2 regions of the Nocardiopsis sp. SBT366 genome follow, and region 2 is predicted to be linked to the other one. Evidence: predicted binding sites of a transcription regulator. Region 2 holds the regulator's gene; the other holds the start of a gene.
The links. The regulator LexA, encoded in region 2, represses DNA repair genes until DNA is damaged. The targets are predictions, from matches to a motif close to TCGAACANNTGTTCGA.

Region 1: uvrA (excinuclease ABC subunit UvrA) is a predicted target of LexA. The motif match lies at 4,883-4,898, and genes of this name have one in related genera.

The regions. Positions count from the first base shown of each region.
Region 1 covers NZ_LAVM01000092.1:6,072-21,132, reverse strand. The annotation lists partial or broken gene ADX84_RS26435 (hypothetical protein) at 1-408, opposite strand, end outside; gene ADX84_RS21890 (VOC family protein) at 573-941, opposite strand; gene ADX84_RS21885 (RDD family protein) at 979-1,623, opposite strand; gene uvrA (excinuclease ABC subunit UvrA) at 1,784-4,618, opposite strand; gene ADX84_RS21875 (TerC family protein) at 4,966-5,985, opposite strand; gene ADX84_RS21870 (glycosyltransferase family 4 protein) at 6,382-7,464, opposite strand; gene murJ (murein biosynthesis integral membrane protein MurJ) at 7,461-9,071, opposite strand; gene ADX84_RS21860 (hypothetical protein) at 9,068-10,078, opposite strand; gene ADX84_RS21855 (copper transporter) at 10,075-11,235, opposite strand; gene steA (putative cytokinetic ring protein SteA) at 11,232-12,404, opposite strand; gene recN (DNA repair protein RecN) at 12,584-14,296, opposite strand; gene ADX84_RS21840 (NAD kinase) at 14,345-15,061, opposite strand, start outside.
Region 2 covers NZ_LAVM01000002.1:2,509-17,569, forward strand. The annotation lists gene ADX84_RS00790 (hypothetical protein) at 1-164, shown strand, start outside; gene ADX84_RS00795 (hypothetical protein) at 332-538, shown strand; gene ADX84_RS00800 (SPFH domain-containing protein) at 650-2,119, opposite strand; gene ADX84_RS00805 (SPFH domain-containing protein) at 2,120-3,916, opposite strand; gene ADX84_RS00810 (hypothetical protein) at 4,502-4,807, shown strand; gene ADX84_RS00815 (CBS domain-containing protein) at 4,804-5,232, opposite strand; gene ADX84_RS00820 (vitamin B12-dependent ribonucleotide reductase) at 5,351-8,095, opposite strand; gene nrdR (transcriptional regulator NrdR) at 8,225-8,701, opposite strand; gene lexA (transcriptional repressor LexA) at 9,311-10,042, shown strand; gene ADX84_RS00835 (alpha/beta fold hydrolase) at 10,092-11,183, shown strand; gene ADX84_RS00840 (hypothetical protein) at 11,202-11,873, opposite strand; gene ADX84_RS00845 (hypothetical protein) at 11,870-12,487, opposite strand; gene leuS (leucine--tRNA ligase) at 12,570-15,061, opposite strand, start outside.

The DNA.
Region 1 (15,061 bases), on a different contig from region 2:
GGCGGTCGCCTCGGCGCTCACGATCACCGCCGGGGAACGCCCGAACTGCGCCACCCGAACGCGAACCCGCCGCCCGGGCTCCAGGAGATCCTTCCAGGAGTAGGTGAAGTGCGCCCTGCCACCCACGTGCGCCGGGCTGTCGATCGGCCGGTCCCTGGCCACGACCCACTCGTCCCCGGTCCTGACGTACTCGCTGGCACGCAACTGCACCTCGGCCCCCGGGTCGACCCCTTCCAGGACCACGCCCACGGACAGGTCGTACAGGGCGCCCCGGGGTTCGCCCTGGCCGACCAGGGAGTAGAACCGGCCCCTCTCTCCACGCTCGTCGACGTCGAACCTCAGGCTGCGCCAGTCACCCGGGAGAAGCTTCTGCGGTTCGGTCTTGTGGAAGGTGCGGTGTAGAGGCACGTCGCCCTCTCATGCTCGTGAGAACGCGGCGGCGAAGCGGGCTCAGCTCAGGGAGCTGACCGCCACACGCGGCTCGGGGGAAACCCCGCTCCGGGCGGGATGGACACATTGAACCGTCCGGACGCTCGCACCGGAAGGGCCACCCGCCCCCTGGCCAGCTGCGGTCAGGCCGTGAACTCCAGGCAGAACGGGTGACCGGCGGGGTCGGCGTAGACCCGGTACATGTTGTCGGGCCGCTCCTCGGAAACAGACAGCAGACGCGCGCCCAAGGTCAGGACCCGCTCGTGGGCGGCGTCGATGTCCCCGACCGCGATCTCGAAGTGCATCTGCTGGGGCCGCTCGGGGTCCGGCCAGGCAGGGGCCCGGTGGCCGTCCACCCGCTGGAAGTCGATCACGGGCCAGGTCCCGTCTCCGATCCCGGCCCAGTCGTGGTCACGCCTGGTGACGGGCAGCCCCAGGAGCTCCGAGTAGAAGTCGGCCAGCGCCCCGGGGTCGGGGCAGTCGATGGTCACCGCGCGCAGTCGTCCGAGCATGGGGAACAGCCTGCCAGACGAGCGGTGGGTCCGGGCCTCACCGCGACCGGACGTCGAGGACCACGGTTCCCGCGATCCTGTCGTGCAGACCCTGCCGGTTCGGCCGGTTCCAGGCGGCCATCCCGCCGATCAGCAGCGCCATCACGGCGATGAACACGAACCAGAGCCCGCGTGTGAAGAACAGCAGGATCGGGAAGCCGTACAGGGCCGCGCGGACCGTGACGGCGGAGAGGCGGATCGGACCGAGCCCTCCCTGGGCGGACAGCGGGGCCACCTTCAGCCCCATCCTCCGCTTGCCGTAGGTCTGCTGCCAGCGGGAGACGGCGTAGGTCTCGTAGGCGGTGTGGAGGACGAACATGACCGGCCAGAGGATGAACCAGAAGCGTTGGTCCAGGTCCTGGGTGGATCCGCCCAGGACCACCTGAGCACCGGCCCAGGTGAGCGCGAGGACCAGGCTGATCAGAAGCGCCGGCAGCGCGATCACGACCGCGTCGATGCAGCGGGCGGCCGCCCGCGCCCACCAGGACGCCAGCGGGTAGCCGGCCCCGACCACCGGTGGCACGGTCCCCGCCGCCGAACCGCCCTCGGGCGCGGGTGCCCCGACCGGTCCCGGTGCGGGCGGGCCGTCCTGCGGCGGTCGCGTCCCCCACTGGTGTCCGTTCGGGTGCGGTGAGGCGTTCATGGGAGAGGTCGACCTCCGGGGGTGACGGGGGATGCGGGCGCCTGGCACCCACGACTGTACCGACCGCCGCGCGCGCCCGCCCGGCGCTGCGGTGCCTCGCACGACGCGGCGCCCGCACGGTGGCCGTGCGGGCGCCGGAGGTGGATCCTCGCGGGTCCGGTCAGAGCATCTTGGCGAGGAACCGTCCGGTGTAGGACTCCGCGACCGCGGCGACCTCCTCGGGGGTGCCCTCGGCCACGACCGTGCCACCACCGGAACCGCCCTCGGGGCCCATGTCGATGACGTGGTCGGCCGTCTTGATGACGTCGAGGTTGTGCTCGATGACGATCACCGAGTTCCCCGTGTCGGCCAGCCGGTTGAGGACTCCCAGCAGCTTGCGGATGTCCTCGAAGTGCAGGCCGGTGGTGGGCTCGTCGAGCACGTACACGGTCCGCCCGGTGGAGCGGCGCTGGAGCTCGGCGGCGAGCTTGACACGCTGGGCCTCACCTCCGGAGAGCGTGGTGGCGGGCTGGCCCAGCCGCACGTAGCCCAGACCGACGTCGGCCAGCGTCTGAAGGTGGCGGCGGATCGCGTTCACCGGCTCGAAGAACTCCAGGGCCTCCGAGATCGGCATGTCCAGAACCTCGGCGATGTTCTTGCCCTTGTACTTCACCTGAAGGGTCTCGCGGTTGTACCGGGCACCGTGGCAGACCTCGCAGGGCACGTACACGTCCGGCAGGAACTGCATCTCGATCCTGAGCGTGCCGTCACCCGAGCAGGCCTCGCAGCGGCCGCCCTTGACGTTGAACGAGAACCGGCCGGGCTGGTACCCGCGCGTCTTGGCGTCGGTGGTCTGCGCGAACAGCTTGCGCACGTGGTCGAAGACCCCGGAGTAGGTGGCCGGGTTGGAACGCGGTGTGCGGCCGATCGGACTCTGGTCGACGTGCACCACCTTGTCGACCTTGTTCATCCCGTTGACCCGAAGGTGGCGGCCGGGCACGTCGCGCGCCCCGTTGAGCTCCTTGGCCAGGGCCTTGTACAGGATCTCGTTGACCAGTGTGGACTTGCCCGAACCGGACACGCCGGTGATGGCGGTGAACACGCCCAGCGGGAAGGACACGTCGATGCCGTGCAGGTTGTTCTCGCGGGCGCCCCGCACCACCAGTTCATGCCCCTTGGTCAGCGGGCGCCGTGTGGCGGGCAGCTCGATGGCGCGTCGCCCGGCGAGGTAGTCGCCGGTGAGCGAGTCGGCGGAGGTGAGCAGTTCGTCCACGATGCCCGAGACCACGACGTGCCCGCCGTGCTCGCCGGCGCCGGGACCGATGTCCACGACCCAGTCGGCCGCGCGGATGGTGTCCTCGTCGTGCTCGACCACGATGAGCATGTTGCCGATGTCGCGCAGGCGCTGGAGGGTCTCCAGCAACCGGGCGTTGTCACGCTGGTGCAGGCCGATGGAGGGCTCGTCCAGGACGTACAGCACGCCCACCAGGCCGGAACCGATCTGGGTGGCCAGGCGGATGCGCTGTGCCTCGCCGCCGGAGAGCGAACCGGAGGAGCGGGCCAGGCTCAGGTAGTCCAGGCCCACGTCCAGCAGGAATCCGAGCCGGGCGTTGATCTCCTTGAGCACCTGGGCGGCGATGACCATGTCGCGGTCGGAGAGCCGGAGCCCGGCCAGGAAGGCGGCGCTGTCGCCCAGCGCCATGGAGGCCACCTCGGCGATGGACTTGCCGCCCACCGTCACCGCGAGGACGACCGGCTTGAGCCGGGTGCCGTCACAGGTGGGGCAGGGCACCGAGCGCATGTAGCCCTCGAGGCGCTCACGGGTGTGGTCGCTCTCCACCTCGGAGTGGCGGCGCTTCACCCAGGGGATCACGCCCTCGAACTCGGTGTAGTAGGAGCGGCTGCGCCCGTACCGGTTGCGGTAGCTGACGTGCACCTGGGTGTCGTGCCCCTCCAGGATCGCCTTGCGCGCGCGGCGCGGCAGCCGCTCCCAGGAGGTGTCGGTGTCGAACCCCACGGCCTCGCCGAGCGCCTTGAGGATCCGCTCCCAGTAACCGCCGTTGGGGCCGCCCGACCAGGGGGCGATGGCGCCCTCGGCCAGGGTCCGCTCGGGGTCGGGGACCAGCAGGTCCGCGTCGACCTCCATGCGGGTGCCCAGACCGGAGCAGTCGGGGCAGGCGCCGTAGGGCGCGTTGAAGGAGAAGGAGCGCGGTTCGAGCTGCTCGAAGGAGAGGTCGTCGTAGGGGCAGTAGAGGTGTTCGGAGAAGACCTTCTCCCGCTCGGGGTCGTCGGCCTCCAGGTCCACGAAGTCCAGGACGATGGTGCCGCCGGCCAGCTTGAGCGCGGTCTCCACCGAGTCGGTGAGCCGCCCGTTGGCGCCGGGCTTGACGCTGAGCCGGTCCACGACCACGGCGATGTCGTGCTTGTCGTAGCGGCCGAGCTTGGGCGCCTCGTCCAGTCGGACCGACTGGCCGTCGACGACGGCACGCGTGTAGCCCTTGGACTGGAGGTCCTTGAAGAGCTCGACGTACTCGCCCTTGCGTCCGCGCACGACCGGTGCGAGCACCTGGAAACGGGTGCCCTCGGTCATCTCCATGACCCGGTCGACGATCTGCTGCGGCGTCTGCCGGGCGATCTCTCGGTGGCACTCCGGACAGTGCGGAACGCCCACGCGGGCCCAGAGCAGGCGCAGGTAGTCGTAGACCTCGGTGATGGTGCCCACCGTGGACCGCGGGTTGCGGCTGGTCGACTTCTGGTCGATGGAGACCGCCGGGGACAGGCCCTCGATGAAGTCCACGTCGGGCTTGTCCATCTGGCCCAGGAACTGGCGGGCGTACGCCGAGAGGGACTCGACGTAGCGGCGCTGGCCCTCGGCGAAGATGGTGTCGAAGGCGAGCGAGGACTTGCCCGAACCTGACAGGCCGGTGAACACGATCATGGAGTCGCGGGGCAGGTCCAGCGACACGTCCTTGAGGTTGTGCTCCCGTGCTCCACGGACCACGAGTTGTTCGACCATCGAGTGAGACATCCTTCGGCTCTGACGCACAGGACGCGGACCACGTCTCAGTGACGTCGGTGGACCCGTGTATGGCTTCGCGTTGAGGCGGTCGCGGACCCCTCGGGGCCGCCGCGGCTCCGGAATCGGGCCGCTCAGGAGATGTCGGGGAGTGGTGAGACGACTCCCCGTTCGACAAGACTAACGATCACCCGGGGCCGTTTCTTCCGCCGCGCGAAAATGGTGGCGCCCCGACGCGTGAGCGCCGGGACACCACCACTATAAACGAACAACCGTTCGAACGATGCTGGTTTCCACAGTTCCCGGGACCGGGCCCCGGGGTCGTCCGCGGACGGGGTGGTCCGGGGTCAGGAGCGGTCGGCCCTGTCCCGGTCCTGCCCCTCGAGCTCGGCCTGACGGCGCTGGTCGATGCCGGACTTGACCAGGCTGCCGACGATGGTGACGGTCATGATGCCCAGGATGACGGTGAGCGAGGTGCCGATGCCGATGTCGACGACGTGCACGCCGTTCTCGTGCAGGGCGTGCAGGATCATCTTCACGCCGATGAACACCATGATCGCGGACAGGCCCCAGCTGATGTAGGCCAGGCGGTCCATCAGTCCGGCCAGCAGGAAGTACAGCTGGCGCAGACCCATCAGGGCGAAGGCGTTGGCGGTGAAGACGATGTAGGCGTCCTGCGTGAGGCCGAAGATGGCCGGGATGGAGTCGACGGCGAAGACGAGGTCGATGACACCGATCGCGACGATCACCAGCAGCATCGGGGTCACGTGGCGGCGGCCGTCGAGCTTCACGGTGAGCTTGGCGCCGTGGTAGTCCTTCGTCACGGGCCAGAAGCGCTTCACCAGGCGCACGACCGGCGTCTGCGTGAAGTCCTTCTCCTCGTCGTCGCCCTTGACGTGGTCGCGGACGATCTTGTAGCCGGTGTAGATGAGGAAGACGCCGAAGAGGTAGAAGACCTCACTCCAGGCGTTGATGACCTGCGCGCCCAGCACGATGAAGAAGCCGCGCATGATGATCGCGATGACGATGCCGACGAGCAGGACCTCGTGCTGGTACTTCTTCGGGACCGCGAACGCGGTCATCAGAAGGTAGAACACGAAGAGGTTGTCGATGCTCAGGCTCTTCTCGGTGACGAACCCGGCGAAGTACTCGGCGCCCGCCGTCGGGTTGCCGAAGTACATGACCCCGAACCCGAACACGATGGCGATACCGATGTAGAAGACGGCCCACCAGGAGGCCTGCTTGATCCCGAACTCCTTGGGACCCTTGGTCTTGCTCCACGGGTGGTCGACGATCACGAGATCCAGGGCGAGGATCAGCACCATGGCCGCGATGGTGGCGGCCCACACCCACAAGGGAACGTTCACGGACGGATTCTCCTCCGGTTGGTGCGCGCGAGCGTTTTGCACGCACGGCGAATAACCGGAGGTCTCTCCCGCTCACGTCCGAAGAACGTGAACCGACGGAACCGGGAGAACGTCGTTGTACTCCGTGATGACGGCACCGCCGCGACAGGGATACTCCCCTCACGTGGTGAAGCAGGCGCGTAGAGCGCACCAGAACAGGTTACGCCATCCGAGCCAGTACTCAGCATGACATCAGAATCCTCTCTGAGGAAGTCACCCGCGCGGCGGTACCCACCACTCCCCGGAGACACATCATCCGCACCCGCCGGACATCCCGCTCCACGTGTGACCGCACGGTCCCGCGGGCACCGTCCACGGGGCGCCCCTGCCGCGTCCGGGGACCCGGAACCGGGACGGTCACCAGGGCGCCACCGACTTGTACACCGCGCACGCCGCCTCCACCGCGTCCTCCTCCGAGGGCAGCCTCAGCGCCGCCTCCCGGGAGCGGGCACGCAGATCGGCCGCGAGGTCAGGGTCGTCCAGCACCCGGCCGACCGCCGCCGCGAAGGCCGCGGGATCGCCGGGCGGCACCATCAGCACCGTCCCCGCGTAGAGGTCGGGGATGCCGCCCACCCTGGTGGAGACCACCGGCAGCCCGGCCCGTAGGGCCTCCATGATGACCAGCGACGGCCCCTCCCAGTGGCTCGTCAGGCAGAAGACGTCCGCCGCCGCCAGCAGGTCCGCCACGTCGCCCCGGTGCCCGAGCATGCGCACGTCCACCCGCATCTCCGCGGCGGAGTCGTGCAGTTCCCCCCACAGCGGCCCGTCCCCCGCGATGGCCACCACGGGTTCGGGGACCCGGTTCGAGATCGCCGGGGTCGCCGCCAACAGGGTGTCCAGCCCCTTCTGCTCAGCGAGCCTGGCCACCGTCATCAGCAGCGGACGGCCGGGCTCCACGGCCAGGTCCGCCCGGGTCTCCTCCCGTCCCTTCAACGGCGTGCCCGTCTCCGGGGCCGCCACCACGGCCATCCGGGCGTCCTTCGCCCCGGCAGCCGAGAGCCTGCGCACGAGGTCCCCGGAGACCCCCAGGACCACCTCCGCGCGGTGGGCCACGATCCGCTCGAGCACGGGGTAGACCGCGCCGAGGACTCCCCCGACCACGGGCGGCGCGTTGTGCGCGGTGACCACCAACGGCCGCGCCCCCGCCAGCGCGCACAGGGCCCCGGCCCGCAGTCCGTGAGCGTGCACCACGTCCGCCCCGCGCAGCAACGAGTGCAGGCGCAGCACCACCCCGGGATCGCTCGGGGACGGCGAGGGCCCGATCGGCACCGGGGAGAAGCGCATGCCCAGCGACGAGAACCCGAACTCCCGATCGGCCGAGGGCGGTCCGACCACCGCCACACGGAACCCCCGGTTCACCAGCCCCTCACCCAGCGAGCGCACGTGGCGGCCCACCCCGCCGCTGACCGTCCCCACGACCAACGCGATCCTGCCGTTCACCGTGTTCCCCTCCCTCGTTCGCGAATGTTCCGAGCACGGTCCGCCACCGTGCGCAGCGCGGAGCGGTCCACCAGGACCGCCACCGCCCCGAAGACCGCCATCGCCGCGGACCCCGCGGCGACGGCCACGAGCGCCGTCCACCAGATCCCGTCCCCCGGGGGCCCCGCCAGCGCTGTGGCGACCCACCGCCCGGCCAGCCATCCCGCCGCGCCCGCGACCAGCGCCGCACACAGCGACCGGACCAGGCCGGACAGGGACGCGGCGCCGTGGACCCGCGCCACCCCCGCACACAGCAGGGCGGCGGCCAGGCTGAGCCCCACGGTGCTCGCCGCGCCCAGCCCCGCGATGGACCACCCCGGGGGCAGCGCCCACACCAGCCCCACGGCGCACGCCATCACCACGAGCCAGCCCACGACCTGCGCGGTGGCGGCGGAGCGGCCGTGGTGGGAGGCGTACAGCGCCCGGCTGAGCAGCGCCACCAGGCCGAACCCCACCACCCCCGGGGCGTAGGTCGACAGCGCGCGTTCCAACGGTGCCGGCTCCACCTGGGCGAAGACCGCCGCGAGCGGTGCGGCCGCCGCCGCCAGGGCCGTGCCCACCCCCGCGGTGATCACCACGCAGGCCCGCGCGCTGCCCGAGAGCAGCCGGGCGAAGCCGTCCCGGTCCTCCTCCGCGTGGGCCACCGCCAGCGCGGTGAACGCGCTGGTCGCGATGGGAACGGCGATCACCCCGTAGGGCAGGGTGAACAGCGCCCACGCGTAGCTGTACAGCACGGAGGCGCCCGCTCCCCCGCCCCAGTTGGCCAGAGCGACCGAGAGCAGCAGGCTCACCTGCATGGCCACCAGGGGCAGCAGCGAGGCCATGGCCAGGGAACGCACGCGGGCGCCCACACCCGGGGGGAAGGTCAGGCGGGGGCGCAACCGCAGCCGCAGTCCCCCGGCGGGGCCCAGCACCGTGAGGAAGAGCGCCACCACCCCGGCGGTCGTGCCCAGGGAGAGCACGAGTTCGGCGGGGATCGGCAGGGTGTCGAGGTCCTGCCGGTGGTCCGCGCCCAGGGGCACGAACACCAGGTAGGCGGCGATGACCACCAGGCTGGACACCAGGGGCGCCAGGGCCGGAGCCAGGAACCGGCGGTGTGACTGGAGCACGCCGTAGAGGACCGCCGCGAGCCCGTAGAAGACGATCTGCGGCGCGAACACCACCAGCATGCGGGCGGCCAGGCCGACCAGAGCGGCGCGGTCGCAGCCGGCCCCCGCGCCCAGCAGCAGGGTCATCGCCGGGACCGAGGCCAGCGCCAGCAGCGCGGCCAACGGCAGGGACAGCAGCAGCACCCAGGTGACCAGCGCGGAGGCGGTGTGCCGGACCTGGTCGTCGTCGCCGCGTTTGACCGCGGCGGCCAGGACGGGGACGACCATGGCGGTCAGGGCTCCGCCGATGACGATCTCGAACAGCACCGCCGGAAGCTGGTTCGCGGTGACGTAGGCGGTGCCCAGGCAGGTGTCGCCGACGGTCTGTGAGAAGACGACGGTGCGGCCGAACCCGGCCAGGCGGGCGCCCACGGTGACCACCGCGATGAGCGCCGCCGCCGTGGCGACCCCGCGCGTCACCCCGGGGCCGGTGAGGCGGCGGAGCGCCGTGCGCGTGGCACTCGCTCCGGCCCGTCCTGGGCCGTCCCCCGCAGTCGTCCCGTTCCGCCCGGCGACTGCGCCCCGGGCGGGTTGTGGTCGGCGGTTCGCCAATCCGGCCCAGCCTCAGCGGCGTCGGCGCGCCCCCAGCGGTCCAGCCTGTTCAACAGCGGCACGCGCTCGATCACCTGGGAGAAGCTGACGCGCTCGCTGGCCAGGGTCAGACCGACCACCCCACCGAGCAGGGCCAGGCGGACCGGTCGGGGCGCGCGGGCGGCGGCGGCCGCGCCCAGGGCGGCACCGAGCGCGTTGGCCCCGGCGTCACCGAGCATCGAGCGTTCGGCCAGGTCGTCGGGGAGCAGGGCGGCCGAGGCGCCCAGCACGGGACCCACCAGCGGTGCGGCCGGTGAGGCGAGCGCGGGGGCCGAGGCCAGCAGCGCGAACTTCACGGCCCGGCCGGGCCGCAGGTCAAGGAGGTTGACGAGGTTGGCGCTGGCCGCGATCAGGGCGCCGTCCACCAGGGTGTCCAGCGGCCCCCGGCGCAGCAGGGAGGCGGCGGCCAACCCCGTGGCGCCGATCCCCGCCATCTTGACCGTCCCGGTGGTGACCTCCCCGTGGGCGAGCGCGCCCAGGTGTCCGCGCAACCCCTTGGCCCGGGCGTTCCCGGCCAGGTCGTCGTAGGCGCCGAAGGACGCCGAGGCCGCCGCGGCAAGGGAGGTGGCCGCGCGCACGCGCGGGGTGAGTCCGGGGACGAGCACACAGGCGGCGCAGACCCCCGAGGCGAGGGCCGGGCCCTCCTGGAGGGTGACGGTGCGGCCCCGGAAGTTGACGCGCCGCCATCTCGGGGAGCGGTCACCCTCACGGTCGAGCAGCCGGTAGGCGGAGCGGGCGGCGAGGGCTCCGAGCACGGCACCGGTCAGCCCTCGGGTCGCCTGTGACATCACGGAGGTGCGCGGCGCGGCCACCGGGGCGGTGCGCGCGGGCCTCATTCTCCACTCCGGGGCGCCCGGCGGCGGGCCTCGTCCTCGTTGCCGGACTCGGCCACCGCCTCGGCTTCGGCGTCGGCTTCGGCGTCGGCTTCGGCTGCGGTCTCGGCCGACTCGACCGGCCCGGGCAGCGGGTCGGGCAGGAAGCCGACCACACCCTCACCGATGCCGTAGGCGGATCCGGAGCCGTCAAGGGAGTCGGCCAGGGCGAGGACGGCGACCACGTCTCCGGTGGAACGCCCGACCACGTCCACGGTGGCGTGGGACGGTTCCTGGTCGCGCGCCAGGGCCACCACGCCGCCGGGGCGGCCCGAGTCGGCTCCCCCGGCAAGGACCGTGGGCCCGACCTGCCGGTGCAGCGCCGCGGTGAGGCTGGTCAGCGCGGTGTTGACGCGTTCGGCGTCCTCTTCGGGGGCGTTGCTGGCGGGGGCCACCACGATCAGGGTGTCGGCCGACGCGGCAGGGGAACCCTCGACCGTGAGCAGGCCGCCCTCGGAGAAGGCCGACAGCACGGCACTGGCGTCGTGGCCCGTCTCCGGGTCCTCCGTGGCCGCACCCTCGGCTTCGGCGTCGTCGTTGTCCCTGCCACGGCCCTCAGTCGCCTCGGCGTCCTCAACCGCTTCGGATTCCTCGGTCGTTTCGGACTCCTCGGCGTCCGCCTCGTCCGGGGCCGCCAGCGCGTGCCCGAGCGCGGTTCCGGCCTTGTCGTAGGGGTTGCCCGAGAGGTCACCCGGATCGACGGCGACCTGGAGCGCGAGTTCGTCGACGAAGGTGGCGCTGCCGCTGTCCAGGAACGCCTCCTCGAACACCACTCGGCCCGCGACGGAGGCGCCGGCCTCCTCCACGCGACCGCCCAGGGCCTGTACGACCTCCTCGTCCGCGCCGGGCGCCGCGACCAGGACCACCTCGCGGTCGAGCAGGCGGTCCTCCAGAACGTCGGCCGCGACGGCGTCGGTGAACTGGTCCGCCCCGGTGTTGAGCAGTTCGGAGTCATCGCGCTCGGCGCGCAGCTCCTCGCTCTGCCCGCGCAGGTCGGCCGTCTCGGACTGGAGGGTGTTGAGCAGCGGGTCCTGGAGCATCGTGGTGCCCAGGACCAGACCGACGGTGAGCGCGAGGAACACCGCGATGATGGACACGAGGTGATAGCGGAAGTCGATCACGTGAACAGCCCCGTCATCCAGTAGACGAACGCGTCCCAGCGCGCCGCGAGAAAGGTGAGATAGACCTGCCCGGCCGGTGAGCTGTAGGCGGCGACCAGGATGGTGAGCAGGCACGCGGCCACCAGGCCGAGCAGTGCCCACGGTGAGATGCGGGATCGGTAGAGGCGGCTCACGCCCTTGGCGTCAACCAGCTTCCCGCCGACCCGGAGCCGGGTGAGGAAGGTACTGGCCATGCCCGACCGGCCCTTGTCGAGGAACTCCTCCAGGGTGGCGTGGGTGCCCACCGCGACGATGAGGCTGGCGCCCGAGCCGTCGGCGAGCATCATCGCCACGTCCTCGCTGGTGCCGGTCGCTGGGAAGACCACCGCCTCGTGGCCCAGGTCGGTGAGCCGCTGGAGGCCGGGGGCGCGGCCGTCGCGGTAGGCGTGCACCACGAGTTCGGCGCCGCTGGTCAGCGCCTGGTCGGAGACGGAGTCGAAGTCCCCGACGATGATGTCCGGCCGGTATCCGGCCTCCATCACGGCGTCGGCTCCGCCGTCCACCGCGATGATCACCGGCCGGAACTCGCGGATGTAGGGCCGGAGGGCGACGATGTCCTCGCGGTAGTGGTAACCCCGCACGACGATCAGGACGTGGCGCCCCTCCATGGAGGTGCCGATCGCGGGGATACCGATGCCGTCCAGCAGGAGGTCGCGTTCGCGTTGGAGGTAGGCCATGGTGTTGGCCGCGAAGGCCTCCAGTTGGGTGGCCAGCCCGGCGCGGGCCCCGGCCATGGCGGCCGCCACGCTCTCCTTGTCCTGACGGACACCCCGGGCGACGACCTCGTCGTCCCGGTAGAGGGTGGCGCCCTCCAACCGCAACCGTTCCCCGTCGCGGACTCGGGTCAGGACCTCGGGGTCGACGTCGTCCACCAGGGGGATTCCCGCGGCCACGATCATCTCGGGCCCCTGGTTGGGATAGCGCCCGCTGATGCTGCGGGCGACGTTGAGCACCGCCGAGACCCCGCAACCCACCAGGGCCTCGGCGCTGACCCGGTCCAGGTCGACGTGGTCGATCACGGCGATGTCGCCGGGTCGCAGCCGCTTGGTCAGGTTCTTGGTGCGGCGGTCCGAACGGACGGGCGCGACCAGCCCGAAGGGGGCTTCCGCTCGCGAACGGCGGAATCGCATTGTGGCTCTGAGCGCATCCGATACCTTCATCGGTGGCATACTGTCAGAAGTCGATCACGGTAAGTTACTACAGTTGACTGGTCGGCGTTTTCTGGGCAAACCACCCCAGGCCGTGACGTCGACGGTGCCCGCGCCCAGGGGGCACGGACACCGCTGCGAACCAGTCCTCGAAACCGGGGTCAGCCAGCCGGGTGGGCGCGCTCCGGATCGGCGTTGTTCATCAGCTCTTCGGCATGGGCCCGACCCAACTCGGAGTCCTCCAACCCGGCGAGCATCCGCGAGAGCTCACGCACCCGACCGTCCCGGTCCAGCCGGACCACGCCGCTCTCCGTCACCAGGCCCTCAGTGGACTTCTCCACGACCAGGTGGGCGTCGGCGAAGGCCGCCACCTGCGGCAGGTGAGTGACCACGATCACCTGCGCCAACCGGGCCAGACGGGCCAGACGTCGGCCGATCTCCACCGCGGCCTTGCCGCCGACACCGGCGTCCACCTCGTCGAACACGAAGGTGGGGACCGGGTCCGCTCCGGCGAAGACCACCTCGATCGCCAGCATCACCCGCGACAGTTCACCACCCGAGGCGCCCTTGTGCAGGGCCAGCGGCGGCGAACTCGGGTGCGGGGCCAGCAGGAGCTCGACCTCGTCGCGCCCGTGCTGCCCGAACTCCTCACCCGTGGTGATGCGCACGCTCACCCGCGCGTGCGGCATGGCCAGCGCGGTCAGCTCCTCGGTGACCGCCGCGCCGAACCGCTCGGCGGCCCCGGAGCGGATCTCGGTGAGCTCGGTGGCGGCCTCGTCCAGCCGCGCGTACAGCTCCTCGGCCTCCGCGCGCAGCCCGTCGATCCGCTCGTCGTCGCCGTCCAGCTCCCCGAGGCGCTTGGCTGCGGTCTCCGCCCAGGCCAGCACCTGGTCCGTGGTCTCGCCGTACTTGCGTGAGAGCTGCGTCAGCAGGGACCGGCGCTCCTGGATCACGGCCAGCCTGGCCGGGTCCGCGTCCACCGACTCGGCGTAGGAGGCCAGCTCGGTGGCGGCGTCGGTGAGGATGTACGAGGCCTCGTCCAGGCGGTCGCCGATGGCGGCCAGTTCCGCGTCGTGGTCGCGCACGGCACCGACAGCCTGACGCGCGGCCGACAGCAGTCCCGCCACATCGGCCTGGACCTCGGCCGCGGCCGGGTCACCGGTGAGCGCCTCGTGCGCGGTGGTCGAGGCCACCCGCAGTCCGTCGGCGTGCGCCAGCCGGGTCTCCTCCGCGAGCAGCTCGGCGTCCTCACCGGGCTGGGGCTCAGCGGCGGCGATCTCCTCCACACCGAAGCGGAGGAGGTCGGCCTCCTGTGCGCGCTCACGGGCGCGCTCGACCAGCTCGTCCAGCTCGGCGGAGACCTCGCGGTGGCGCCGATAGGCGGCGGTGTAACGCTTCATCGCCCTGGCCAGGTCATCCCCGGCGAACCGGTCCAGTGACGAGCGCTGACGGTCCGAGCGCAGCAGGCGCTGCTGGTCGGACTGCCCGTGCACGGCGACCAGGTCGTCGGCCAGGTAGGCGAGCAGGCTGACCGGGGCCGAACGGCCCCCCATGGTGGCCCGCGACCGTCCCTCGGCCGACACCGCGCGGGTGAGGATCAGGACGTCGTCGTCGATGTCGCCCCCGGCCTCCAGCACGCGGTCGGCCACCCGGCCGCCCCGGGGAACGGTCAACCGTCCCTCGACCACGGCGCGGTCGGCCCCCGGACGTACCCGCTGGGGGTCGGCGCGTCCACCGAAGAGCAGTCCCAGCCCGGTCACGACCATGGTCTTGCCCGCGCCGGTCTCACCGGTGACGACGGTCAGACCCGGTGACAGTTCCAACACGGCGTCGTCGATGACACCGAGGCCTTGGATTCGGACTTCTTCGAGCACCGATCCCTCTCCTGATAGTTGACGCCCTTTGCTTGCGACGGCGCTGGATCAGCGTCCGTGTGCGGCCCGTCCCCGCCATCCCGAGACCGGGAGGCCGAACTTGGCCACCAACCGGTCGGTGAACGGCGCGCGGTGCAGCCGGGCCAACCGGACCGGCGTATCGGCACGGGTGATCTCGATTCGTGCTCCCACGGGCAATTCGACCATACGCCGTCCGTCGCACCAGAGCACGCCCGGTGTGGTCTCCGGCAGCACCTCCAGCGCCACCGTCGCCTCGGGCCCGACCACCAGGGGCCGGGCGAACAGGGCGTGCGCGCTGATCGGCACGACCAGCAGCGCCTCCACGTCCGGCCACACGACCGGGCCTCCGGCGGAGAAGGCGTGGGCGGTGGAACCGGTGGGGGTCGCGCACACCACACCGTCGCAGCCCCAGCTGGACAGGGGGCGCCCGTCCACCTCCAGGACCATCTCCAGCATGCGGCGCGAGTCGGCCTTCTCCAGGGTCGCCTCGTTGAGCGCCCAGGAACGCACGGGCGGAGCGCCGTCGCCCCGGCCACCGTTGAAGACGGCCACGTCGAGGGTCATGCGTTCCTCGACCACGTAGTCGTGGTTGACGACGCTGTTCACCGTGGCGCCCAGGTCCTCGCGTTCGGCCTCGGCCAGGAAGCCGACGTGCCCGAGGTTGACCCCCAGCAGCGGCGCACCCGCCGGTCGGGCGAGCTCGGCGGCCCGCAACAGGGTTCCGTCCCCGCCGAGCACCATGAC
Region 2 (15,061 bases):
CCGGCGACGTCACCCACTACGAGGTGGAGAAGGCCGGGCTCCTCAACCCCGCAGGACTGGCTCACAGCACCGAGGAGATCCCGGTGGGGGTCTTCGTCCCCGGCCAGGGCTCACGGATCTACGAGCACGTCTCCGGTGACTGGTACGTCTGGGTGGACCACTAGGGGGCTGGCCGTCCGCCGGAGCGGACGGCCCCCCGACCACCTCTTTACTCGGCGCTGTCCCGCTCCAACCTGACTCTCACCCTCGACGTGTAGACATGGGTTCGTCCCCCGGGAGACACCCTCACGGTTCTCCCCCACGGCAGTCTCGCTATCCGAGAAGAGGACCCATGCGCGAGTTCGCGCTCACCCTTCACCTGCGTCTGCACGACTCCCTCACCGCGCTGCGCCGCGCCCACGCCGTCGGCGACGACGACCTGGCCACCGCCCAGGCCGGGGAGGTCGAGGACCTCGTGGAGATCGCCGCACGGCACGGAATCGACATCGCCGGGTACGCGGGCCTGACCTCCCACCAGGCGCTGACCCCGGCGAGCTGAGCCCGCACTCCCCCAGTACACAAGCGAGGGCCCCGCCACCCTTCCTGGATTCCAGGAGGGTGGCGGGGCCCCTTCACGTTCCGCCGCGTTCCGTGCCGTCTCCGGCGGGGGTCAGCGTCCCCGACGGCCTCCCTGACCACCTCCGTAGCCCTCACCGCGCTCGAACTGCTGACGCATGGCGGTGTCCTGCTGGCTCTGGTACTCCTCGGACATCTGCTGCTGACGGGCGGCGGCAGCGGCCACCGAACCCTGCACGCCGTCGAGGGCGTCCTGCGCGGCGGAGGCGCCCAGGGAGCGGGAGGACCCGCCACCGTTGTTGAGCACCTGCGGCAGCAACTGGGCCGTGATCAGCGTGGACAGCGCCGAGCCGTCACCGGAGCCGCCCTCGGTCTGGACGACGACCGGCCGCGGGGCCCGCTCGGCCAGCGCCGCGCCGACGTCCAGGCGGCGGCGGGCCAGCTCGTACTCCAGCACCGCCCGGTTGTCCCGGTAGGCCGTGGCCAGACGGTGCTGCGCCTTGGCCTCGTTCTCGGCGGCGACCAGGTCGGCCCGGCCGCGCGTCTCGATCTCGTACCGCACCCGCTGGGCCTCGGTCTCCTGCTCCTCCAGCATCTGCGCCACGTCCTTGCGCGCCTTGTTGAGGGAGGCGTTGACCTCGACGATCTTGGCGTCGCGGGTCTTCTTGGAGCGCTCGATGTCCATGAGCAGGGTGTCGATGCGGCGCTTGCGCGTGAGCTCCCACTCCTGCTCGTAGGCCACCAGCTCCTTGGCGACCCGCTCCCGGGTGGCCAGGTGCTGCTGGTACTGGCTGGGCAGCTGCACGTCCGGGATGTTGCAGCCCGTGATGGTCACGCCGTACTTGTGCAGCTGCGTGTTGAGCAGGCTGCGCATGTCCTCGACGTTGGAGCCGCGCAGGTCGTAGGCGGACTCGGTGTTGACCATGCGGCTGCGCTGGCGGATGGCGTCCTGCACCGCGCTGGACAGCACCAGGTCGAAGTTGCTCGCGCCGATCGAGGTGACGAACCGGTACGGCTCCTCGATCCGGAACTTCAGGAAGAACTCGATCGACTTCAGCGGCACGTTCTCCCGCGTGGGGCAGGCCAGCACTGGGGCCGTGTACGGGATCTCCGTGCGGGTGTCCACCACGAAGTCCACGCGCGACCACGGGTGCCACAGGTAGTGGCGGCCCGGGCCGATGCTCTTGGCGAAGGCGCCGTACTTGGTGAGGATGCCGGTGGTGCCCTCCTCGATCTCGACGATCGAGCCGCGCCACCACCACAGTCCCGCCGCAAGCACGCTGAGCACGCCGACGAACAGGGTCGGCACGGCCAGGGCGCCGTAGGCGAGACCGGCCACACCGCTGCCGAAGGCGACGTTCAGCGACATCATCAGGGCGGAGCTGATCGCGAACAGGCCGAACCAGACCAGGATGGTCCAGCGCAGGCCCCGGTTGTCGCGCGGTATGACCACGGGAACGATCGCGCCCTGGTCGCCGCCGCGCAGCAGACCGGCGAGGTCGCCCCACGAGGCCAGGGACTCCTTGATGTTGGAGCCGCCGCCGGGGTTGAAGGACTCACTCATCTACTGACCTCCCGGGTACTGGCCCTCGGATCCGCCCTGCGACCACGGGGGCGCCGGCGGGTCCTGCGGGTTCTGGAACGGGGCGCCGGAGGGCGGCGGGGAGTCGACCGGGGCCTGACCGGCGGACGGCTCCGGGGCGGCCTCGGAGATGCGCTCGTCGACGGAATCGTCGCTCACCGACTGGCGGATCTCCTCCACCAGGTCCTCGCCCGGGTCCTCCGCGGAGGGACCGCGGCGCTCGTCCGCCTCGTCCTCGACGAGCGCGCTGATCTCCTGCTGGCGCTCGGCGATACGGGCGTTGATCGCGCCCAGACGCTCACGGATCGCGGCCATGTCCTCGTCCGAGAACAGGGCGGCGTCGGTCTGGCCGATGATCTCCTGCGCGATCCGCAGGTAGTCGACGCTGGCTCCGTCGCCCGAACCGATCCGCAGCACCTGCGGCAGGCTGTCGGCGACCGACTCCAGCTTGTCGAGGAGGTTCTCCCGGAACCGGTAGTTGAGGATCTCGGGGGCCTCTGCGGCGCTGACCGCGCGGATGTCCAGGGCCTGGGCCTGGAGGAGCGCGGCGTTCGCGTTGGCCTCGGACTCGGCCTCCACGAAGCGCTGCCGGGCGGTGGCGCGGGCCCGGTTGGTCTCGCGCTCCAGGGCGGTGTCCATCTGCGCCTGGTACTGGGCGATGTCGGCCTGGATCGCGGAGAGCGTCTCGTTGAGGGTGGCGAGCTCCTTGTTCAGGTCGCCCTCGTTCTGCTCCTTGCGCAGCTGGAGCTCGTACTCGAACGTGTACGCGTCCTTGGCCACGCGCACCATCTCCGGCGCCGCCAGGTCCATCCGGTACTCCTGGCTGGAGGGCTCGGCATGGGTGATGTTGGCGCTGGTCAGGACGACGATGCCGCCGAACTGGCGGTTCAGGGAGTCCAGGAGCGCCTGGGTGCTCTCGCCGACCATGTCGTAGATCGCCGAGGCCTCCTGCTCGTAGATGAGGCTGCGGGTGGTCTCGCTGATGGCGTTGTTGAGCTTCTCCTGGAAGCCGGGGACACCACCCAGCGTGTAGACGAAGTCGGTGGCGTTCTCGATCTTGAACTGCACGAAGAGGTCGACCGAGGCCTGTACGCCGCTCTTGGTGGGGGCCGAGCGGATCGGGGCGTTGAACGGGTACTCGCGCGTGGTGTTGACGATGTAGGAGACGCGCTTCCAGGGGTTGAACAGGGTGACCCTGCCCGGCTGGTAGAGGTTCTCCATCTTGCCGAAGCGCGTCACGATGGCCTGGCAGCCCTCCGGCACCATGACCATGCCCTGGCGCCACCACATGAAGGCGGTGACGGCGATGGTGACGAGCCAGTAGTGGACGCCGAAGAAGGGGTTGAGCAGCGGGTTGGCGCCGCTGACCATGGCCGTGGCGGCGGAGGTCGAGAACCCGACGACACCGATGACGAGCAGGGCGATGGCCGGGAGCATCGTCACGAAGGTGCGTCCCCGGGGGATGACCATCGGGCAGATGACATGGACCGGACCTCCCCGGCCGCGCTCGTAGTAGCTGCGGTTGAGGGCCTCACCAGCGTTGCTCAGCGAGGTGGTCTTCTGCTCGATCCGGGTGTCGACGGAGGCGCCCTGCTCCCTCGCCGCGACGAAGTCACGGGGATCGAGACCGCCCTCCGTACTCTGCCCGGACCGCTGACCGGAGTCCTGCCCGGTCATCTGGCCCGCGGCCTGTTGGACTGCGTCGGTCATGGCCTGGCGCGGGTCGCCCCCTTGGGCGACGGCGTCGGCCGCGCCGCGCACCGTTTGCGCGAACGACATAGGCATGCACTTCCTTGTGACGGAACGTCGGGAACTATCGGCTTCGACGTCGCGTACCGCGACCTGGTTCCAGGTCGGGTCGGGTTCGTTTCAGGACAAACCGGTAGTGGTCAGCCTCCAGCTTGGCACGAGGGCCAGCCGAAACCCATGGGTGTGTCCCGAGCGTGACGCGGAATCAGCCGCACGGTGATCCGCGGCCCCCAACGCGTGCCACATGGCGCGGCCCCGGGGGCGGGGCTAGGGTGGTTTTCGAATGCTCTCGCCGGTGGCTGCGGAGCCGCCATCGATGCGAGCGGCCGTTTCCCTGCCGTGCACCGCCACGCAGGCTCCGCGGAGCCGCGCAGCGGGGCCCGCCCGGGGTTGGCGGTGCGAGCTTCGTCGGTGCGGTGAGAGGCAGCCTGGTGGTGACGCGAGGCCACCGCGCCGCCGCAGGCGTCCGTTGAGGGTGGTGGAGGGCGACGAAGAGGGCAAGCACCGCGCCGCAGGCGTCCGTTGAGGGTGGTGGAGGGCGACGGGTGGGCGGAAGGAGCCACAACCCCGCCCCGGCCTCGTCCTGACCGAATCGCACCGAACAGGGAGTTCTCCATGCTCGCAGTACCCAGTGCCGTCCTGACCACCGCCGGTCTGATCGGCGGCTACTCGGTGGCGCGCGCCACCGGAAACCGGCCCCTGGGAGGCGCGGTCCTGGCCGGATTCGGCGCGGCGGCCTTCGAGACCACCCGCCGAAACTCCGGCCTGGGCACCGCCATCGCGCTGACCGGCGTGTACGTGGCCGCCTTCGGCCTGTCGCACCCGCTGGCGAAGAAGGTCGGCTCGTGGCCCGCCGTCCTGGGGGTGACCGCCGCGACCGCCGCCGTGGCCGTGGCCTCCGGCGACCGTTCCGAGGCCTAACGGCCGTGGATGTAGGCCTCCAGCTGGGCCCGGTCGTCCTCCAGACCCCGTAGACGGCTCTTGACGAGGTCGCCGATACTGACGATCCCGGCCAGGCGTCCCTCCGCGGTCACGGGGACGTGCCGGAACCGGCGCACGGTCATGTGTTCACTGACCTCCTCGACGGTGTCGTCGGGGGTGCAGGTGACGACGTCGGAGGTCATGATGTCGGAGACGGGGGCGGACATCAGCTCCGGCCCCCGGCGCTCCAGGTGTCGGACCACGTCGCGCTCGGAGACGATCCCGACGAGGGTGTCGTTCTCGGCGACCACGACGGCACCGACGTTGTGACGGGCGAGTTCGGTGAGCAGTCGGGCGACGGTCGCCTCGGGGGCGACGCTCACCACCTCCGGGCCCTTCGCCCGCAGGATCGCGGCTATCAGCATGGGAACCACCTTCCACTGGCCGTCGCCGGGTGCCGAAGGGGTACCCGATCCCCGCCCCGCCAACCAAAGGTGTGGACCACCCGGGGCGGGCTCCCTCGGGAACCCGCCCCCTCGAGCGTCAGCTGCAGCCGCTGGTGGCGCCACAGCCCTCACAGGCGAAGCAGCTGCCCGCGGGGCGCATCCTGGTCCCGCAGGTGGTGCACAGCGGGGCGTCGGCCATGAACCCCTCGTCGGGAGCCAGCCGTTCGGGGCGCTCCTCCCGCACCGGGGCCTCGGCGGAGGCGGCGGACTGCGCGTACGACTCCACCTGCACGGCCGCCTGGGACGGGTCCTCCCCGTGGACCTGGGCCTCACGCTCCGCGGCGGACAGCACTCCGAGCGCGGTCCGCTCCTCGTAGGGCAGGTGGTCCAGGGCCAGGCGGCGGAAGATGTAGTCCACCACCGACTGCGCCATACGGATGTCGGGGTCGTCCGTCATGCCCGCCGGGTCGAAGCGCATGTTGGTGAACTTCTCCACGTAGGTCTCCAGCGGAACCCCGTACTGGAGGGCGATGGAGACCGCGATGGAGAAGGCGTCCATCACCCCCGCCAGAGTGGAGCCCTGCTTGCCGAGCTTCAGGAACACCTCGCCGAGGCCGCTGTCCGGGTAGGAACCCGCGGTGATGTACCCCTCGGCGCCGCCCACGGAGAACGAGGTGGTCTCGCTCGGCCGCTTCTTGGGCAGCCGCCGCCGCACCGGCTTCGACACGTCCTCCGCCTCCGCACCGGAGGCGGACAACGGCTGGCCCACCTTGCAGTTGTCCCGGTATACCGCCAGGGCCTTGAGCCCCAGGCGCCAGCCCTCGTAGTAGATCCCCTCGAAGTCGGCGACCGTGGCTCCCTCGGGCACGTTCACCGTCTTGGAGATCGCCCCGGACAGGAACGGCTGGGTCGCGGCCATCATGCGCACGTGCCCCATGGGCTCGATGTACCGGCGCCCCATGGCACAGTCGAACACCTCGTAGTGCTCCCGTCGGAGCCCGGGGGCGTCCACCACGTGCCCGTGCTCGGCCACGTGGTCGACGATCGGCTCGATCTGTTCGTCCTGGTAGCCCAGGTTCCGCAGCGCCCGGGGGATCGCCTGGTTCACGATCCGCATGGCTCCGCCGCCGACCAGCTTCTTGTACTTGACCAGCGAGAAGTCAGGTTCGATCCCGGTCGTGTCGCAGTCCATCATGAACCCGATCGTCCCGGTGGGCGCGAGAAGGCTGGCTTGGGCGTTGCGCCAACCGTCGCGTTCACCGACCTCCAGGCACCGCTCCCACTCCTTGGTGGCGGCCGCGTGGACGGGCTCCTCCAGTGCGCCGATGGTGCGCAGGTCGTCGTTGGCGGCCGCGTGCTTGCGCATCACGCGTTCGTGCGCGCTCTGGTTGCGCTCGAATCCGTCGTAGGGGCCGACCACACCGGCCAGTTCGGCGCTTCGGCGGTAGGCGGCCGCGGTCATCAGCGAGGTGACGGCGGCGGCCACGGCCCGTCCGCCCTCGGAGTCATAGGCGTGGCCGGTGGCCATCAGCAGCGCGCCGAGGTTGGCGTACCCGATCCCCAGCTGCCGGTAGGCCCGTGTCGTCTCGCCGATCCTCTCCGTGGGGAAGTCCGCGAAGGTGATGGAGATGTCCATCGCGGTGATCACGAGTTCGGTGAGCCGGGTGAACCCCTCGACGTCGAACGTGTCGTCCTCGCGTAGGAACTTCAGCAGGTTGATCGAGGCCAGGTTGCAGGACGAGTCGTCCAGACTGAGGTACTCACTGCAGGGATTGCTCGCGCTGATGCGGCCGGTCTCGGGGTTGGTGTGCCAGTCCTGGATGGTGCCGTCGTACTGGATGCCCGGGTCCGCGCACTCCCACGCGGCGGCGGCCATGCGGTGGAAGAGCTCCTTGGCGTCGACGGTGGCGATGACCTCGCCCGTGGTGCGGGAGGTCAGGCCGAACCCGGAGCCGGTCTCCACCGCGCGCATGAACGCGTCGGACACGCGGACGGAGTTGTTGGCGTTCTGGTACTGGACGCTGAACATGTCGTCGCCGCCCAGGTCGACGTCGAAGCCCGCGTCCCGGAGCGCGCGGATCTTGAGCTCCTCGCGCGCCTTGGCCCCGACGAACTCCTCGATGTCGGGGTGGTCCACGTCGAGCACCACCATCTTGGCCGCCCGGCGGGTGGCGCCGCCGGACTTGATGGTCCCGGCGGAGGCGTCGGCGCCGCGCATGAAGGAGACCGGCCCCGAGGCGGAGCCCCCGGAGGACAGCAGCTCCCTGCTGGAGCGGATGCGCGACAGGTTCACCCCCGCGCCGGAGCCGCCCTTGAAGATGAGCCCCTCCTCCTTGTACCACTCCAGGATCGACTCCATGGTGTCCTCCACGGAGAGGATGAAGCACGCGGAGACCTGGGCCCTGGAGGTGGTGCCGACGTTGAACCAGACCGGGGAGTTGAAGCTGAAGAGCTGGTGGGCCAGGGCGTACTTGAGTTCGTGGTCGAAGACCTCGGCGTCCTGGTCCGAGGCGAAGTAGCCGTGTTCGCGGCCGGTTCTGGTGTAGACGCCGACGACGCGGTCGATGAGCTGTCTGAGGCTCGACTCGCGCTCGGGAGTGCCGACGGCCCCCCGGAAGTACTTGCTCGTCACGATCTGGGTGGCGTTCACCGACCAGGTGACGGGGAACTCGACGCCGTGCTGCTCGAAGTTGACGGTGCCGTCGCGCCAGTTGGTCATGACGACGTCGCGGAGTTCCCATTCGAGGGTGTCGTACGGATGGACGCCCTCGGTGGTGTTGACCCGGCCGATCGTCAGGCCCTTGCCCCGGCGCCTGGTCGTGCCGTTCGTCCTTCGCGTCATGGCGACCTCTCCCCCGAAGGTCATGCGCGGACCCGGCGGTGACCGCGCGGACGTTCATGTGTGTTCGGGGTGGTGCGGAAGGCACGGTCTCGGCCGGGCTTTCCACCCACCATGCGGCGGTCGCCGGGGTTACCCGGTGGTGTCGACCGCGGGCTCCCCCTCGCGGTCCTCCCGCAGGCTCGCGATCTCGGCCTCGAAGTCGGCGAGGCTCTCGAACCCACGGTAGACGCTCGCGAAGTGCAGGTAGGCGACCTCGTCCAGGTCACGCATGGGACCCAGGATGGCAAGGCCGATCTCGTGGGCGGGCACCTCGGCCACACCCCGGCCGCGGATCTCCTCCTCGACCCGCTGGCCGAGTTTGGCGAGGGCGTCCTCGGAGACGGGGCGGCCCTGGCAGGCGCGGCGCACCCCGGCGATGATCTTGGTGCGGCTGAAGGGTTCGGTGACCCCGGACCGCTTGGCCACCATCAGCAGGACGGTCTCCTGCGTGGTGAAGCGTCGCTCACAGACGGGGCAGGTCCTGCGGCGCCGGATGGCCGCGCCGTCGTCGGTGGACCTGCTGTCGATCACCCTGGTGTCCGGATGACGGCAGAACGGACAGTGCATCCCGGTTCACCTGGCTTTCCTGTACCCGACCAACAACCCTGGAGGTCTACTTAACCACAACTTATTGACCACAGCCCCCATGTCAACACCAGATGTTGTGGTCGAACCTAGGCGCTGGGGCGGACACCCGCAACCCTGCCGACGGCGTGTCCCCAAACCCTGGAACAGGGGCGGCCGAGGAACGGGGTTCGAGGAGGTGGAAACGGGGATGTGCGGCTCCGGGAGCCGAATCCAAGGATAAGGGGGCGCGGGCGCGCGGCTCGACGCCCGCCACACCTCGGCGCCGACCGAATTCCCCCCTCTCCCGCGAGCACGGAGTGGCGGCGGGGCACGGCGAGACGAACCCCATACCGGATCGCACATTCCCCGGACAACGGCCACGGCGCGCGTGTACACACATAAGTCCGGACCCCCGGAAATCGGGGCGCGAAAACACAATGCGAAATCCCCACGCGCCCTCGTCCACACGTTCTCGAACGCTTGTTTGATATCACCGTGTGCAACGACTAAAGTTGACCTTGATTTCACACCGGCTTCGCCGTCCGGTCCGCGTGGCCGATCCGGCCACACACAGGCCCTGACCGAACCGAACACCGAGGAGGCCCGGCCGTGCCGGAGGAGAACCCCGGAGCCGTCGGCTCCGGACCCACCACCGTTCTTTCGCCCGTCGGCGACCCGGGCCCGTCCGGGTCCGACACCCCCAAGCTCACCGCACGTCAGCAGAGTGTCCTCAACTGCATCCAGCGCTACGTCCGGGAACGGGGGTACCCGCCGTCCATCCGGGAGATCGGCGACACGGTCGGCCTGTCCAGCCCCTCCAGCGTGGCGCACCAGCTCAAGGTGCTCCAGCGCAAGGGCTACCTGCACCGGGACCAGAACCGGCCGCGCGCCGTGGAGCTGCGCACCCCGGGCCGCGAGGCCTCCCAGACCCTCACCCAGGAGGAGCTCACCGCCGACTCCACCCGGGCGGCCTCGGTGCCGCTGGTCGGTCGGATCGCCGCCGGTGGCCCGATCCTGGCCGAGGAGGCCGTGGAGGACGTCCTGGCGCTGCCGCGCCAGCTGGTCGGCGAGGGCCGTCTGTTCATGCTCACGGTGGTCGGTGACTCCATGATCGACGCCGCGATCACCGATGGTGACCTGGTGGTGGTCCGTCAGCAGCAGACCGCCGAGAACGGTGACATCGTCGCGGCGATGCTGGACGACGAGGCCACCGTCAAGGTGCTGCGCCGGGAGCCGGACGGGCACGTGTGGCTGATGCCGCGCAACGACGCCTACGACCCCATCCAGGGAGACGAGGCCACCATCCTCGGCAAGGTCGTCACGGTCATGCGCCGGGTCTGAGCCCAGGTCCCCGAGCCGGGGGTGGTGGGCGTGCCGATACGCTGAGGGTGTGTCGACACCTGCCTCCGCCCCCGTGTCCCCTTCCCCGAGCCGACCCCGCGCCGCCCTGGCCTCGGCCCTGGTCGCCGGGGCCCTGCTGGTCTCCGCCTGCGCGCCCAGCGACGGCGACGGGCCCGCGCTGCCCGGTGCGGCCGGGCAGGAGCGCGAGGTCTCCTTCGAGGGTGGCGGGTTCACGGTGCCGGGCACCTTCACCGCTCCCTCCGGCGCCGGTGAGGGCTCCGTCCCGGGGGTGCTCATCGTCTCCGGCAGCGGTCCCACCGACCGGGACGGCAACGGCGCCGCGCGCCCGGAGGCCAACACCAACCTGAACCTCGCCCGGGTGCTGAGCGGTGCGGGTGCCGCTTCGCTGCGCTACGACAAGTTCGGCAGCGCGGACCCGGCGGACATGAGCGAGGCCGAGGAGGAGGCCCTCGACCAGCCGGTCGACCCCCTCGTCTTCGACCGGCAGATGGCCGCCGCCTACACGGAGCTGGTCGCCCAGCCCGAGGTGGACCCCGAGCGCACGGTCATCCTGGGCCACAGTGAGGGTGCCCTGTACGCGCTGCGCGCCCACGAACTCCTCGACGCCGAACCCGCGCTGGTGCTGGCCGCTCCGCCGGGCACCCGCATGCTGGACCTCATCGACCGCCAGGTGTCCGAGCAGATCCGCACCGCCGAGGCCCAGGGCGGCGTCGGCGAGGTGACCGCGGCGCAGATGCTCTCGGACCTGCGGGCGGGCCGGGCCGCCGTGCGCGCGGGCGGGGAGCTGCCCGAGAGCGACGCCACGGGGTTGTTCGACGAGAACAGCGCGGACTACCTGACCTGGATCGACTCCTTCGACCCCGTGGAACTGGCCGAGGGCCTGCCCGGGGACACCCCGGTGCTGGTCCTGTGGGGCGACCAGGACGCCCAGGTGAACGAGGAGGAGGTCGACCGGCTCATGACCGGCCTGGACGGCGCCGAGCGGGTGGACCTGTCGGGGGTCGACCACATCCTGCGCGAGTACGACGACTCCCCCGGGGCCGCCGCCCTCGACGCGGACCGTGCCTTCTCCCCCGACGTCACCCCGGCGCTGGAGGGGTTCCTCGACGGTCTCTGGTAGCCGACCCGGAACGATCCGCTAGTCGTCCGCGGGTGCGGGCAGCTCGTCGACGACGGCGCGGGCGAGGAGCTCGGCCTCCTCGGCGGCGGCCTCACCGTCCATGGAACCGATCGCGTCGTAGTCGGTGGCGGCGGTGTAGCAGGACTCCACGTACAGGTTGGAGACCCGCACACCCACGCATCCCACTTCGAAGGCGCCGTCCTCGACCCACGTGAGCGCCTCGTCCCCCAGGCCCTCCACGGGCTGGGTGTCGTTCTCCCCGGCGGTGGAGCGCAGGGTCTCGGCGGCGGTCTCCACGCCACCCTCGACCGGGGCGGCGACCAGGACGAGGGTGGCGGCGGACGGCACGGAGGCGCCCGCTCCCTCGGGAGTGGCCCAGCGGCACTGCCAGCCCGCCCCGAAGGGGTCCTGGCCGGTGCCGACGGTCTCCTCGATCTCACTCTCGTAGCCGGGCACCGACTCCTCGAGGGTCTCGGTCTCACCGATCCCGCACTCGGGCGCGGCCTCGAACTCGCCCAGTTCCACACTGTCGCGCAGCAGGTACCAGGTGAGCCATGCGGCGAGCGCCAGCACGGCCAGGATCAGGACGACGAGGAGGGTGACGGCCAGTCCCCGGCTCTGCGGCGGGGTGGCTCCGGGGTCCTCCGACTGCGCGAAGGCGGGCGGGGGCCCGGAGTGGGGGGTGCTCACAGGGCCTCTCCCAGCTGTTCGGCGAAGGCGACGACGGTCTCGCTGGCGCGGTCGTAGGACACGGGGTCGTCCTCGTCCATGGCGCTGTAGGAGACGCGGACCAGCAGGTTGTCGCTGTGGAAGGCGAGTTCGGCGGTACCGGGGACCTGGCCGCGCCAGACCTCCGCCTCGGCGCCGGATCCCAGGACCACGGAACGACCGCGAGCCGGGGCCATCGCGGTCTGGGCCCGGGAGGCGGACTCGTCGCCGGTCACGGCCGGTTCGGCGGAGGCGTCGGTGAAGCGCGCGGACAGGTCCACCCGCAGCACACCCTGCTCCTCGGCGTCGAGTCCGGCCGTGGTCCACACGCACTCGGTGCCCTCGCCGCCCGCGAGGGGGCCGCCGTCGTCCGTTTCCAGGACGGCACCGGGCAGCGCCTCGGTGATCGCCTCCTCCGGGACCACGCCGCACGGTGGCGCCGTGGTGTGGGCGTCACCGCCCCGGGGTTGGTCCGGGTCGTTCCCCGTGAACCAGAGACCGCCTCCGACGGCGGCGGCGGAGACCGCCACCGTGCCCGTCACCACGATCGCCGCCCGCACCCAGGGTCTGGGTCCGGAACCCGTCGCAGAGCCCACCCGGCCACCGCCTCCCAATCAGTTGTCACGCCCAAGGTAGAGGGCGGTGGTCGCCAGCGCGACCACCGCCCCGTGCGACGGATCAACCGACGACGATGTTCACCAGCTTGGGCGCGCGGACGATCACCTTGCGCACGGTCTTGTCACCGATGAAGCTCTGGGCCTTCTCCGAGGCCAGGGCCAGGCGCTCCAGCTCGGCGGCGTCGATGTCGGGGGACACCGACAGCTTGTCGCGGACCTTGCTCTGCACCTGCACCACGCAGGTGACGGACTCCTGGACCAGCAGCGCCGGGTCGGCCTCGGGCCAGTTGCCGACGGCCACCGAGCCGCTGTGGCCCAGCTTCTCCCAGCCCTCCTCCGCGACGTAGGGCGCGAACAGGGACAGGGCGACGGCCACGAACTCAGCGGCCTCACGGACGGCCGGGTCGGCGGCGCCGGGACCGGAGTCGATCGCCTTGCGGGCGGCCGAGACCAGCTCCATGCAGCGGGCGATGGCGACGTTGAAGCGCTTGTCCTCGACCAGGGCGGTGATCTGGTCGATGGAGCGGTGCGTGAAGCGCCGCAGATCGGTGTCGCCTGTGGAGAGGTCCGTTCCGGGAGTGCTGCCCGCACCGGCCTCACTCATCACCCGATAGGCGCGGTTGAGGAACTTCTGCGCGGCGACCACGGACACGTCCGCCCAGTCCACGTCCTCCTCGGGCGGGGAGGCGAAGAGCATGGTCAGCCGGACCGCGTCCACACCGTAGGCGTCGATCTCCCTGCCCAGGTCCACGCCGTTGCCCAGCGACTTGGACATCGCCCGGCCCTCGTTGATGACCTGGCCCTGGTTGGTCAGACGGCGGAAGGGCTCGGTGAAGCCGACCATGCCCATGTCGTACAGGACCTTGGTGAAGAAGCGCGCGTACAGCAGGTGCAGCGTCGCGTGCTCCTTGCCGCCGATGTAGTGGTCGACGGGGCCCCACTTGTTCACCTCGTCGGTGTCGAAGGGGGCCGTGTCCAGGTGCGAGGAGATGTAGCGGAGGAAGTACCAGGACGAGTCCACGAAGGTGTCCATGGTGTCGGTGTCGCGCTCGGCCGGACCGCCGCAGGACGGGCAGTCCACGTGCAGCCACTCCTTGGCGGCGGCCAGCGGAGAGATGCCCTTGGGGGCCAGCTCGGCGCCCTGGAGGTCGGGCAGGGTGACCGGCAGCTGCTCGTCGGGGACGGCCACCTCGCCGCAGGAGGGGCAGTGGACGATCGGGATCGGGGTACCCCAGTAGCGCTGGCGGGACAGCAGCCAGTCGCGCAGGCGGAAGTTGACCGTGGCGTCGCCGGTGCCGCGCTCGCTCAGGATGCCGATGATGCGCTCGATGGCGTCGGTCTTGGTCAGGCCGTCGAGGGGGCCGGAGTCGCGCAGGACGCCCTCGCCCGCGGCGGCGACGCCGGTCTCGGCGGGGTCGGCCTCGCCGGTCTCGACCACGACCCGCACGGGCAGGTCGAAGGCGAGGGCGAAGTCGAGGTCGCGCTGGTCGTGGGCGGGCACCGCCATGACGGCGCCGTGGCCGTAGCCGGCCAGTACGTAGTCGGCGGCCCAGACGGGCATGCGCTCGCCGTTGACCGGGTTGACGGCGTAGCGGCCCAGGAACACGCCGGTCTTGGGACGCTCGGTCGTCTGGCGTTCGATGTCGGAGAGCTTGGCGACCTCGGAACGGTAGTCCTCGAAGGCCTCGCGCTGCTCGGGCGCGCACAGCTCCGCGGCCAGGTCGGCGTCGGCTGCCACCACGAAGAAGGTGGCGCCGTAGAGGGTGTCGGGCCGGGTCGTGTAGACGGTGACCGGCTCGTCGCGGCCCTCGATCTCGAAGCGCACGTCGGCGCCGGTGGAGCGGCCGATCCAGTTGCGCTGCATGGCCAGGATCTCGTCCGGCCAGCGGCCGCCGTCCAGCTGGTCCATGTCGTCCAGCAGACGCTGGGCGTAGTCGGTGATCTTGAAGTACCACTGGTTGAGGGCGCGGCGCTCGACGTCGGCTCCGCAGCGCTCACACCTGCCCTGCACGACCTGCTCGTTGGCGAGCACGGTCTGGTCCTGGGGGCACCAGTTGACCAGGCCGTCCTTGCGGTAGGCCAGCCCGCGTTCGAAGAAGCGGGTGAACAGCCACTGGTTCCACTTGTAGTACTCGGGGTCGCTCGTGTGCAGACGGTGCGACCAGTCCAGGGCCAGGCCGTAGCGGCGCATCGAGGAGGCCTGGGTCTCGATGTTGGCGTACGTCCACTTGTAGGGGTGGTCGTTGTTCTTGATGGCCGCGTTCTCGGCGGGCAGGCCGAAGGAGTCCCAGCCGACCGGGTGCAGGACGTTGTCGCCCCGCTGGAAGCGGTAGCGGCCGATCACGTCACCGATGGCGTAGGCCTCCGCGTGGCCCATGTGCAGGTCACCGGAGGGGTAGGAGAACATGTCGACGATGTACGAGCGGGGGCGGGTGTCCCCCGGGTCCGTGTTGGCCTCGAACGGAAGCTCGGCGGCCCAGCGCGCCTGCCACTTGTCCTGGAGGGCGCGGGCGTCGTAGGTGTCGCCCGTCGTCTGGTCGCCGTCTACCGCTG